Metabacillus sp. KUDC1714: one gene and its partner. Each later gene encodes a partner of the first gene's protein in a complex. Links are inferred from orthologs where the notes say so. Each region holds a gene or a part of one and is shown in the gene's direction. Other genes may lie near its edges.

Region 1 (7,902 bases):
CGTTTAGATGAAGGGTATCATTTTTCTAGTTAATCAACAATATCGTATTTGGTAAAATATTTGTTTCTCGCTCCAAGTACCACCAGAATGGTAAATGCTGTCGAAGGTTACGACACCTTTTGCGTTTCTTATTTGCTGTTCACTCCTTGATTATAGTAGAATAGAAAGGTATTCATGTCTATTAGACGTATTAAACTTATTGGAGGTTACATACATATGAAAAAAGCACAAATTACAATGGAAAATGGAGATACACTTGGTATCGAATTATTTCCAAATGAAGCACCTGGTACGGTAGCTAACTTTGAAAAATTAGCAAATGAAGGTTTTTACAATGGTTTAACATTTCACCGTGTAATCCCTGGATTTGTTGCACAAGGCGGCTGTCCACAAGGTACAGGTACTGGTGGTCCTGGTTATTCAATTAAGTGTGAAACACAAGGAAACCCGCATAAGCATGAAGCAGGTTCTTTATCAATGGCACATGCAGGTAAAGATACTGGTGGAAGCCAATTCTTCATCGTTCATGAGCCACAACCCCATTTAAATGGAGTTCATACTGTTTTTGGTAAGGTTAATGAAAATCTTGAAGCAGTATATAAAATTAAGCCAAACGATGTTATGAAGGAAGTAAAAGTGTACGAAGAGTAAGAACAATTTAAAAGCTGCGACTGTTCATTTGAGAATAGTTTCAGCTTTTTGTTTTATTTAAATATCTAAAAGATTGCATATATCACATTATACGGATAAAATAAAATTATAACTTCATATTTCGTTTTACATTCTTCGGGGCAGGGTGGAATTCCCTACCGGCGGTGATGAAGCTAAAATAGCTTCTTAGTCCGTGACCCGTTAATATATATTAACGGTGGATCTAGTGAAACTCTAGAGCCGACAGTTAAAGTCTGGATGGGAGAAGAATTGCGCGATTTTGCGGCGTATTAAAATTTGTTTAAAAATCAATTTTTAATACTCTTATTTGACTTACTCAAATATCAATTTCTTAAATTAAAAGCCCTAGTCTATTGACTATGGGCTTTTTTAAAACGATAAAAAAGTATATGTTTTTAGTACTTAGTTTTCGTGTCTAGCTCCAGGCGCTGTCAGCTTAAGTCATATGCCTTCGTATGCTTATTGACCGATAACTGGCGCCGTGTACTTTTCTCGAGTAAACGTAAATATGGACATCTTTATCAAAGGGGAGGTCTATATGTTTATTAATAGCTATTAGTATGCAGCAAAGTGAGGGAACTTAATGTTTACAGGAATTGTTGAAGAAATTGGTACGATATCAAGCGTTCAAGGTTCTAAGGACGCAATTGTTTTTACAATAGTAGCCAAAAAAATAATGGGTGATATGTCCTTGGGGGATAGTATTTCCGTTAACGGAGTTTGTTTAACAGTTACAGATTTCAGTCCAGCTTCTTTTTCTGTTGATGTGATGCCTGAAACTGTTAAAGACACGTCGTTAAACCAATTAAAGCAAGGTTCCAAAGTTAATTTGGAAAGAGCGATGGCTGCTAACGGTCGTTTCGGAGGACATTTTGTTTCAGGGCATGTTGATGGAATAGCTAAAATTAGTAAAAAACAACGTTTTTCAAATGCTGTTTATTACGAATTACAGGTAGCAGAAGAGTTAACAGATACTCTAATTCATAAAGGTTCGATCACAATTGATGGAATTAGTTTAACAATATTTGGTCTGGAAAAAGATAAAGTTGTTATTTCAATTATTCCTCATACGCTAACAGAGTCAATCCTCGGTACGAAAGCTGTTGGAGACATTGTTAATATTGAATGCGATATGATTGGTAAGTATATAAAGAAATTTATTAACCAACAGGTAAATCCAAAGAACTCTTCATTGAGTAAATCATTTTTAGCAGATAATGGATTTTATTAAGGGACGAAAACACCTTTATTATTGATTGGAAATGATAAAGATGAAGGAGGCTTGACAATGTTTCATAAAATAGAAGATGCCATTCATGATCTAAAAGAAGGTAAGGTTATTATAGTTGTTGATGACGAAGATAGGGAAAATGAAGGGGATTTTGTCTCCTTAGCAGATCGAGTGACACCAGAAACGATTAATTTTATGATTAAGCATGGAAGAGGATTAGTTTGCGTTCCGATTACTGAACAACAAGCTAAAAGATTAGAACTAACGCCGATGGTTAATCAAAACACAGATCCACATGGTACTGCCTTCACTGTTAGTGTTGATTATAAATCGAATAAAACGGGAATCAGTGCATTTGAACGTGCGGACACCGTTAAAGCATTACTAGCAGATGATACAAATCCATCCGATTTTAAACGTCCAGGTCATACATTTCCATTAGTGGCTAAGGAAGGTGGAGTACTTCGGAGAGCAGGCCATACTGAAGCAGCTGTGGATTTATCCATTCTTTGCGGTGCAAAACCTGGTGGTGTTATTTGTGAAATCATTAAAGAAGATGGTACGATGGCGAGAGTACCTGATTTACTAATAATTGCTGAACAGCTAGATTTGAAAATCATTACGATTAAGGATTTAATCCAATACCGTAATCGAAGCGAAAAATTAGTTAAGAGAGAAATAGAAATTGATTTACCAACAGAATATGGATCATTTAAAGCCATAGGTTATTCTAACTCATTAGATGATAAAGAACATGTTGCACTTGTAAAAGGTGAAATTGATACAACTGTACCCACATTAGTAAGAGTGCATTCTGAGTGCTTAACAGGTGATGTTTTTAGTTCATATCGATGTGATTGTGGTCCACAATTGCACGCAGCACTTGCACAAATTGAGAAAGAGGGCAAAGGTGTATTATTGTATATGCGCCAAGAAGGCAGGGGCATTGGTTTACTAAATAAAATGAGAGCGTATAAGCTTCAAGAGCAAGGGTATGATACAGTAGCAGCAAATGAAAAGCTAGGCTTTGCTCCTGATCTCCGAGATTATGGAATTGGTGCTCAAATCCTAAAAGATTTAGGAATTGAAAAAATGAACCTATTAACGAATAATCCTAGGAAAATTGCAGGACTTGAAGGATACGACTTAACTGTTGTTGATCGAGTACCTATTGAAATGCCGGCAAGAGAAGAGAATGAACAATACTTAAGAACAAAGTATGAAAAACTTGGACATTATTTACATTTTTAATACAAACAAATCAGGAGGAATTATAGATGAAAACATTTGAAGGTCATTTAATTGGTAGTGGATTAAAGGTAGCGATCGTAGTTGCTCGTTTCAATGAATTTATTACGTCTAAGCTGTTAGGTGGAGCAGAGGATGGGTTAAGAAGGCACGGTGTAGAAGAAGAAAATGTAACTGTAGCTTGGGTTCCTGGCGCTTTTGAATTACCTCTAATAGCAAAAAAACTTGCTGAAACAGGGAATTATGATGCTGTTATTACATTAGGTACAGTTATTCGTGGAGCAACAACTCATTATGATTATGTTTGTAATGAGGCAGCTAAAGGTGTCTCTAAAGCATCTTTATCAACAGGTGTTCCAGTAGTATTTGGTGTTTTAACAACTGAAACAATTGAGCAAGCAGTAGAGAGAGCTGGCACAAAGGCTGGTAACAAAGGATATGAAGCAGCCGTTACAGCTATTGAAATGTCAAATTTACTTAAAGCCCTACATTAATTTTACAAAAAGTGTTTAAAATCGATAAAAAACTGTTTATAATGTTTTGAGAAGTAGTTTTCTTGAAATTCAAACATCAGCAATATCAAAGGGTATCATGTTTCGTTTTTGTATCTAATATTTTTTATCGACGCTTGACTAATGCTTTCGCTTTTTAGGAAGCTATTTCGTTAATGAGGGGTATTTATGTTAATACGTTATAAAAAAAGTTTTGAAAAAATTGCAATGGGTCTCTTGTCATTTATGCCAGGTGAAAAGGATCTTAAGCAATTACAACAAACTATTAAGCAATATGAAACGACAGATGATTGGCAGTTGTTTCTATGGAAACAAGAAGAGGATATTATTGGTGCCATTGGAGTTGTTTTTAAAGGTGAGGACCTGGTAGAAGTTCAACATATCTCAGTGAATCCTTCCCATAGGCAACAAGGTATCGGTAAGCGTATGGTAAATGCAGTAAGAGACCTATACAAAAACAAATCTGTTGTTCCTAATGACGAAACAGAGGCATTCTTTAAAAAGTGTAATGCTGATAAAGACCTAGATTGTTAGTGAAAGGCCAGAGATCAATTTATTGTGATCTCTGGCTTTAACTATTATTTAGAGTTTCTGGACCTTTTTCGTATTTCAAGCTGCTGTAATCGTTGTTCAATAACAGCAGATCGATTTCGTTTTTTATGCTTATGAATTAAATACTCATCCAATAAGTCACTATCTTTTCCCCATACCTTATGTGAGTCTTTACATTGCATTTTGCACATGTGTAACAATTCCTTATCGATGATTGGTAAATTGAAGCTATAGTAGCCTCTTTTATCTAGAATTTCGTTTTTTCGCTTTTTTAATTCTTTAATTAGCTCTTCACTATGTAATCCAAGCTTTTCAATTGCCTGTCTATCATTCTCCAATAACTGAATTGAATTTGAAATCATTCGCAATGCTCCGGAAAAATTCCCTCGCCTTTGATGATATAAGCCAACAGCAATTTGAATAAGACCAACCCAGTATTTTTTCCGGTTCTTAGGTGGATCAGCTTTCCAATGCTCTTCTAACACTTCATGGCACTCAAAATAATCCCGTTCACAATGAAAGTGTAGGAGATATTCTATAAAGGCACGGTCATACATACTCGTTTCATCCCTTCAGTGATTCTATATAAATAATTGTATCATAAAAGTAAACAAAGACTGCTGATACACTCAGCAGTCTTTTGATTTAATTAGTATAACCAAGCAGCACCAACGATAATTAATAAAATAAACAATACAACGATTAACGCAAATCCTCCACCATAGTTAAAACCTTGTTCACCCATGATTAATTCCTCCTTAATGTTGAGCTATTACATTTGTAATATATGAGGAAAGAGCTGAAATGTATGGGCGAATGACCAATTATTAGGTATTTTTCTTACAACTAGTTATGAATATTTTTGTTAAAATACCTTAAATATTATTGGACATGCTTAAATTTTACTCTATACTATATGTTGGCTAGTTGTAAGAATGGTGGGATATAAAATTGCAATATCATGTGAAGATTGATGCTTTTGAAGGTCCATTAGACCTTTTACTACATTTAATTAATCGTTTAGAAATTGATATATATGATATTCCTGTTTCAGAAATTACAGAGCAATACATGCTATACATTCACACAATGCAAGAGTTGCAGCTTGATATCGCTTCTGAATATTTAGTTATGGCAGCTACATTGCTTTCAATTAAAAGTAGAATGCTTTTACCAAAACAAGATGAAGAGCTATTTGAGGATGAATATGGGGAAGAACCAGAAGAAGATCCTCGGGAAGAGTTAATGAGAAGGTTAATTGAGTATCGTGTTTATAAAGAAGCAGCGGAGGACTTACGTACTCTTGAAGAAGACCGGTCACAGGTCTATACTAAGCCACCTAGTGATTTAAGTGAATACGGCACACTGCCAGTAAATCAAATGGATTCTTTGAATGTTTCTTTATATGACATGCTTGGTGCATTTCAAAAAATGTTAAGAAGAAAGAAAATACAAAAACCAATCCAAACAAAAATTACTAGGCAAGAAATTCCAATTGAAAAAAGAATGGAAGAGATCTTAGATGATTTACGATCAAGTCCTGGGAGACGTCGATTTGTGGATTTATTTCCATCTAACAGTAAAGATCATTTAGTCGTTACGTTTTTAGCTATATTAGAATTGATGAAATCACATTCAATATTAATTGAACAAGAAAATAATTTTGCAGATATTTATATTATGGGGAGTGAGTAGCTCATGTCCTTAGGTTTAATTGAGTGGAAAGCAATTGTAGAAGCTCTATTATTTGCTTCTGGTGATGAGGGCCTTTCTTTAAAACAGCTTACGGTTGTTTTAGAACTAGAAGAACAGGAAGTCAATGATATTCTAGAAGAGCTGTCACAAAGCTATAAAGGAAATGAACGTGGAATTGAATTAGTCGTAGTTGCAGGACAATACCAATTAACTACGAAAAAGGATCATGCAATTTATTTGAAAAGATTAGTTGAAGCACCTGTAAATGCTTCACTATCACAAGCAGCGCTTGAAACTTTAGCTATTGTTGCCTATAGACAACCAATTACAAGAACTGAAATTGAAGAAATCCGTGGAGTGAAAACAGAGCGTCCAATCCAGACCCTTGTAGCAAAAATTCTAATAAAAGAGGTTGGTAGGGCAGAAGGTACAGGTCGCGCCATACTATATGGTACAACAAAGGAATTCCTTGAATATTTCGGATTGAAATCAATAAAAGAGCTTCCACCTCTTCCGGATAAAGAAAATGAAGAATATGAACAGGAAGAAGCAGACTTATTCTTTGAAAAATTTAATGAAACATTAGAGGAACTAAAATAATGAACTAAGACTGACTTAGGGGTAATGTTCAATGCTTGCTAAAAAGGCAAAAGCGTGAAATTACCTGAGTCAGTCTTATTTCGTATGTTCAGTTTTTAAAATAATAAGCATATACTATTCGAGAAGTTGCTCCTAGCTTTTATTGATTATACATATGACGAAAAGGGTGTGTATGATGGAAAATACACGTTTAAAATCAGAACTTAAGAGAGTAGTAGTATTTTTGGAGAATGTAGTCGATAAAATAACGAATTATTTGAATGATACTACAATCACATCTTTAGAAAATGAAATAGCTGGCGACAAGGACTACTTCTTAAAATTGTTAAAATCCATTCGAAAGCTTGTAGTATTTTGTGAGGAGGCACTTGATGCCTGTATTACTATTTTAAGGAATCAGCCTTTTAAAGAAGATGTGGCAAACCAACTACTTTTTAAAGTGTATCAGCAATGTATTGAAAGATATTTTCACCCCAAGAATGATGTTTGGTACGAAGATAGTCGTAGTGCCTATTCAAGCACAAAAGCGATTGTTTTTAGAAAAACACCACCTCCTTCATTAGCCGATTTAATCACCGCCTTTGAAGACGATTTTCAAGTAGTTAGAGAAGCATTAGATAAAGGAGTCCAGCCACAATTTTGAAATTTCCATTCATAAGCTTTGTCCACGTGCATAAACTTGTACAAAACAAGTAAGAGGACGTGATAGCTTTGCCGCATATAAAGAAAGTGACAACCGGTTTTATCATCATTTTTTTGCTGCTAACATTATTTCCGCACCAGTCACAAGCAATAGGTGTGAGTGCGAGAGCTGCGATATTAATAGATCAGGAATCAGGTAGAATTCTCTATGAAAAAGATGCTCACACTAAGATGAGAATTGCAAGTATTACGAAGATTATGACGGCAATTCTGGCAATTGAATCCGGAAAGCTCGATTCAATGGTAAAAGTTAGTGATCATGCGCTTAAGGCTGAAGGATCCTCGATTTATTTGCAAAAGGGAGAAAAAATAAAATTAGAGGATTTAGTATACGGACTAATGCTACGTTCAGGAAATGATGCAGCTGTAGCAATCGCCGAACATGTAGGGGGCAGCCTTGAAGGCTTCGTGGTAATGATGAATCAAAAAGCTGAAGAAATCGGGATGACAAACACGGAATTTGCAAATCCGCATGGGCTAGATGATCATGAAAATCATTATTCTACCGCTTACGATATGGCTATTTTAACTCAATATGCTATGCAAAATGAAACATATCAAAAGATTTCTAGTACCGAAACCCATAAAGCACCCAATCCTAATGAAAAATGGGACAGAGTATGGCATAACAAAAATAAATTATTAACTAGTCTTTATGAATATAGCACAGGAGGAAAGACGGGTTACACA
Region 2 (4,651 bases), 1.5 Mb from region 1 along the record:
GCAGATCTAAGAAAGAAGCGGAACAGCATGCTGCACAGGAAGCACTATCAAGGCTCCAACAAATTAATAATTAACTTTTAATAGGACAGACTCATTCGATAATGTCATGTACTTCACATTTTTATTAAATCATTTCATTTAAGTTAAATTGATTTATGGTGATAAACATGACATACGTGAGTCGTCCTTTTTTCATGTCATTAAAAGTTATCGACCTTTATCCGACATATTGTGATAAAATATGAAAGGATTTGTCATGTTTTAGGCATGACTAATAATTAAAATGTTTATGGATCATAACATCGATAGAGTGATTTTTCTAGCAGGTTAAAATCACATACTAAATAGAAAAAATAGTAAGGAGGAAATCACAATGTTCCTCAAACGATTGGATATTGTTGGATTCAAGTCCTTTGCTGAAAGAGTAACAGTTGACTTTGTAAAAGGTGTTACAGCAGTAGTTGGACCAAATGGAAGTGGCAAGAGTAATATTACTGATGGTATTAGATGGGTGTTGGGAGAGCAATCAGCTAAGTCTCTTCGGGGTGCAAAAATGGAGGATATCATTTTTGCTGGAAGTGATTCTAGGAAGAGTTTGAATATTGCTGAAGTGACATTAACGCTAGATAATGAAGATCATTTTCTTCCAATTGATTATCACGAGGTGAGTGTTACACGCAGAGTGTATCGTTCAGGAGAAAGTGAGTTTTTTATTAATAAGCAAAGCTGTCGCCTAAAGGATATAATAGATTTATTTATGGACTCTGGTCTTGGGAAGGAAGCTTTTTCAATTATTAGCCAGGGTAAAGTTGAAGAAATACTAAGCAGTAAATCTGAAGAGCGCAGAAGCATTTTTGAAGAAGCTGCAGGTGTTTTAAAATATAAATCACGTAAAAAGAAGGCTGAATATAAATTAGCCGAAACACAGGAAAACCTAAATCGTGTTCATGACATTTTACATGAGTTAGAGGGTCAGGTTGAACCATTAAAAATACAAGCATCTATTGCAAAGGATTTCTTGCAAAAGAAAGAAGAACTCGAACAAATTGAAGTAGCACTTACGGTTTATGAAATTGAAGAACTTCATCAAAAATACGAAGCGCTTGCTAAATCAGTTGATGATGGGAAAGATCGTGAACTCAAGCTTTCAGCAAACATGCAAAAAAGAGAAGCAGAAGTTGAGCGTATGCGCGATCATTTAACCGCATTAGATGATTCAGTTAATGACCTACAACAGGTTTTACTCTTGGCAAGTGAAGAGTTAGAAAAGTTAGAAGGAAGAAAAGAAGTTTTAAAAGAGCGAAAGAAAAATGCCCATCAAAATAAGGCTCAATTAGAAAAATCAATTGAAGAATTAACTGAGCGACTTGTAAGGTTGAAGAAGGAAAAACAAGAGCAGGAAGCGTTCTTACAAACCTCTAAAAAAGAGCTAAATACCATTCAAGATCAATTAGTAGCAAAACAACAGCTGATGACATCTTATGATCAAAATATTGAAGAATTAATTGAAGGCTTAAAAAGTGAATACTTTGAACTTTTAAATGAGCAGGCTACTGCACGTAATGAAATACATTATTTAGACGAGCAGCTAAGTCAACAAGAGCGGAAAAATACTAGACTGCTAGACTCGAATAAACGATATATAACAGAACGCGAAGATATTATTGAGAGAAAAACCAAAATCGAAGCGAAATATGCGCTAATTGAAAGCCAGTTATCTCATCAAATAAAGAGTTTTCGGGATGCGCAAACTAAACTTGAAAACGTAAAAAATGCGTATCAAAAGAAAGAATCGACTTTATATCAAGCTTATCAGATACTCCAGCAAACTCGCTCAAGAAAAGAAGTCTTAGAATCAATGCAGGAGGACTATGCTGGATTCTTCCAAGGTGTAAAAGAGATTTTAAAAGCAAAGGATAAGTTAGAAGGAATTCATGGAGCGGTTGCTGAATTAATTTCAACTGACAAAACCTACGAATCAGCAATTGAAATTGCCTTAAGTAGTTCGATGCAACATGTGGTTGTTGAAGATGAATCCTCAGCGAGGAAGGCGATTCAATTTTTAAAACAAAACTCTTTTGGTCGAGCTACATTTTTACCTCTAACAGTCATTAAGGAACGTTCAATTGGCTCACATGATCTTAAAGCAATTCAGTCTCATCAAGCATTTGTTGGTGTTGCGACAGATTTAGTGAAGTATCAACCACAATTCAAATCTATTATTGGCAATCTTCTCGGAACGGTTATTGTCACCTCAGACCTAAAGGGTGCAAACGAGATCGCGAAACTAATGAATTATCGTTACCGACTTGTTACACTTCAAGGTGATGTAGTGAATCCTGGTGGATCAATGACAGGTGGCGCTGTAAAACAAAAGAATAACTCCTTATTAAGTCGTGGACGTGAATTGGAAACAATTAATGCAAAATTAGCCGATATGGAAGAGAAGACATCTTCGCTTGAACAAGATGTAAAGGCAACAAAGGAAACTATTAAAAAACAAGAAGATATTCTCGAAGAGTTACGCTCTAATGGTGAAAAGCTACGTTTAGAAGAGCAAATGATCAGAAGTGAAATAAGGGAAATTGAATTAAATGAAAAGAATGTTAACGATCATTTAAAATTATATGATGCTGAAAGAGAATCATTTGAATCTGAAAAAGATAAGTTTTCAGCACGGAAAAGTGAGCTTAGTAATAAACTGCAGTCAATTTCTTTGAAACTTGAAAAGCTAGATAAAGAGATCGAGAAAATGTCCGAGAAAAAGGTATCCCAGCAAACCTCAAAAGACGAATTACATGATGAGTTGACCGAATTTAAAGTCATTCTAGCAAGCAAACGTCAGGTTTATGAAAATCAGAAAGAAAAGGTAGAACGAATAAACCAAGACTTGGAACAATCACAGGAAAAGTATGGTGAAGCAACTGAAGATTATTCCTTGCTTTCAAATGAAATGAATTCAAGTTCATCTGGTGAGGAAAAGCTAGAGGAAGCTGCGAGAAATAAGCTCCAGGATAAAAATAAAACGATTGAATTAATCGCAAGTAGACGTGAGGAGCGCCTCCAATTACATGAAAAGCTTGAGTATGAAGATCGTAAACTGAAGGAGTTAAAGCGTCAGGATAAACAGCTTCAAGATAGTCTAAAGGATGAAGAGGTAAAATTAAATCGCTTAGATGTTGAATTAGATAATCGTCTTAACCATCTTCGAGAAGAATATTTGTTAACCTTTGAAGGTGCAAAAGAAAAATATACCCTTGATATGGATATAAATGAAGCAAGAAAACGTGTGAAGTTGATCAAGCTTGCAATTGATGAGTTAGGAACGGTAAACTTAGGAGCGATTGATGAGTATGAACGAGTATTTGAACGTTTCACGTTCCTATCTGAGCAACGAAATGATTTGACAGAAGCAAAAGACACTCTTTACGAAGTTATAGGTGAAATGGACGAGGAAATGAAGAGAAGATTTGAGCAAACCTTTAATGCGATTCGTGCTCATTTTGAATCTGTTTTTCAGGCGTTATTTGGTGGTGGACGTGCTGAATTAAAGTTAACGGATCCGAATGATATATTGAATACAGGTGTTGATATTGTTGCACAACCTCCAGGTAAAAAGCTGCAAAATCTTGGTTTGCTTTCTGGTGGGGAACGTGCTCTAACAGCAATAGCATTATTGTTCTCAATTTTGAAAGTACGACCAGTACCTTTTTGTGTACTTGATGAAGTGGAGGCAGCACTTGATGAAGCAAATGTTCATCGTTTTGCACAATACCTGAAAAAGTTCAGTCATGAAACACAATTTATCGTGATTACCCACCGTAAAGGAACAATGGAAGAAGCTGATGTCCTGTACGGGGTAACGATGCAGGAATCAGGTGTTTCTAAACTTGTATCTGTAAGACTTGAAGAATCAAAAGAACTCGTACAATCTAGCTGAAAGGATGAACAAGCATGAGCTTTTTTAAAAAATTAAAGGATAAAATCACAAAACAAACAGATTCTGTAACAGAAAAGTTTAAAGAAGGCTTAACGAAAACAAGAGATTCATTTGCTGGTAAAATGAATGATCTTGTTGCAAAATACCGTAAAGTTGATGAGGAGTTCTTTGAGGAGCTTGAAGAGCTTTTAATCAGCGCAGATGTCGGTGTAACGACAGTTATGGATCTCATTGACGAATTGAAAATGGAAGTTAAACGTCAAAATATTCAGGATACGAAAGAGGTACAAGCGGTAATCTCCGAAAAGCTTGTAGAAATTTATCAAGGTGATCAAGATGGGGATGATAATGAACTAAATCTTCAAAAAGATCGCTTAAATGTCGTGCTATTTGTTGGTGTTAATGGTGTTGGTAAAACGACAACAATTGGAAAATTAGCTCACAAGCTTAAAAGTGAAGGGAATTCTGTTCTTTTAGCAGCAGGAGATACGTTTAGAGCGGGTGCAATTGAGCAGTTAGAGGTATGGGGAGAACGAGTTGGTGTAGATGTAATTAAGCAATCTGAAGGTTCTGATCCTGCAGCCGTAATGTACGATGCTGTTCAGGCTGCAAAGGCAAGAAAAGTAGATGTCCTTTTATGTGATACAGCAGGAAGGCTGCAAAATAAAGTGAATCTTATGAAGGAACTAGAAAAAGTAAAGCGTGTCATTG

The links.
Region 2: the proteins of HUW50_RS26585 (region 1) and smc are in contact, whole or in part, in a crystal structure (PDB 3ZGX), measured with the Bacillus subtilis proteins. The link is inferred for Metabacillus sp. KUDC1714 from one-to-one orthologs.

The regions. Positions count from the first base shown.
Region 1 is NZ_CP055263.1:5,722,908-5,730,809, reverse strand. What follows is about bases 4,254-7,038. They hold HUW50_RS26585 (segregation/condensation protein A), read left to right. Parts: upstream 4,254-5,166; coding sequence 5,167-5,910; downstream 5,911-7,038. Other genes in these bases: HUW50_RS26575 (DUF3907 family protein), read left to right, coding at 6,683-7,038; scpB (SMC-Scp complex subunit ScpB), read left to right, coding at 5,914-6,510; HUW50_RS26590 (YjcZ family sporulation protein), read right to left, coding at 4,865-4,960; HUW50_RS26595 (DUF309 domain-containing protein), read right to left, coding at 4,254-4,772. Also shown: HUW50_RS26620 (peptidylprolyl isomerase), read left to right, coding at 217-651; ribE (riboflavin synthase), read left to right, coding at 1,256-1,903; HUW50_RS26610 (bifunctional 3,4-dihydroxy-2-butanone-4-phosphate synthase/GTP cyclohydrolase II), read left to right, coding at 1,961-3,154; ribH (6,7-dimethyl-8-ribityllumazine synthase), read left to right, coding at 3,181-3,645; HUW50_RS26600 (GNAT family N-acetyltransferase), read left to right, coding at 3,832-4,197; more of HUW50_RS26595, read right to left, coding at 4,242-4,253; more of HUW50_RS26575, read left to right, coding at 7,039-7,153; HUW50_RS26570 (D-alanyl-D-alanine carboxypeptidase family protein), read left to right, coding at 7,222-7,902. UniProt on the Bacillus subtilis protein: Participates in chromosomal partition during cell division. May act via the formation of a condensin-like complex containing Smc and ScpB that pull DNA away from mid-cell into both cell halves.
Region 2 is NZ_CP055263.1:4,272,675-4,277,325, forward strand. Bases 1-4,140 are described here. They hold smc (chromosome segregation protein SMC), read left to right. Parts: upstream 1-373; coding sequence 374-3,940; downstream 3,941-4,140. Other genes in these bases: rnc (ribonuclease III), read left to right, coding at 1-74; ftsY (signal recognition particle-docking protein FtsY), read left to right, coding at 3,955-4,140. In the rest of the region: more of ftsY, read left to right, coding at 4,141-4,651. UniProt on the Bacillus subtilis protein: Required for chromosome condensation and partitioning.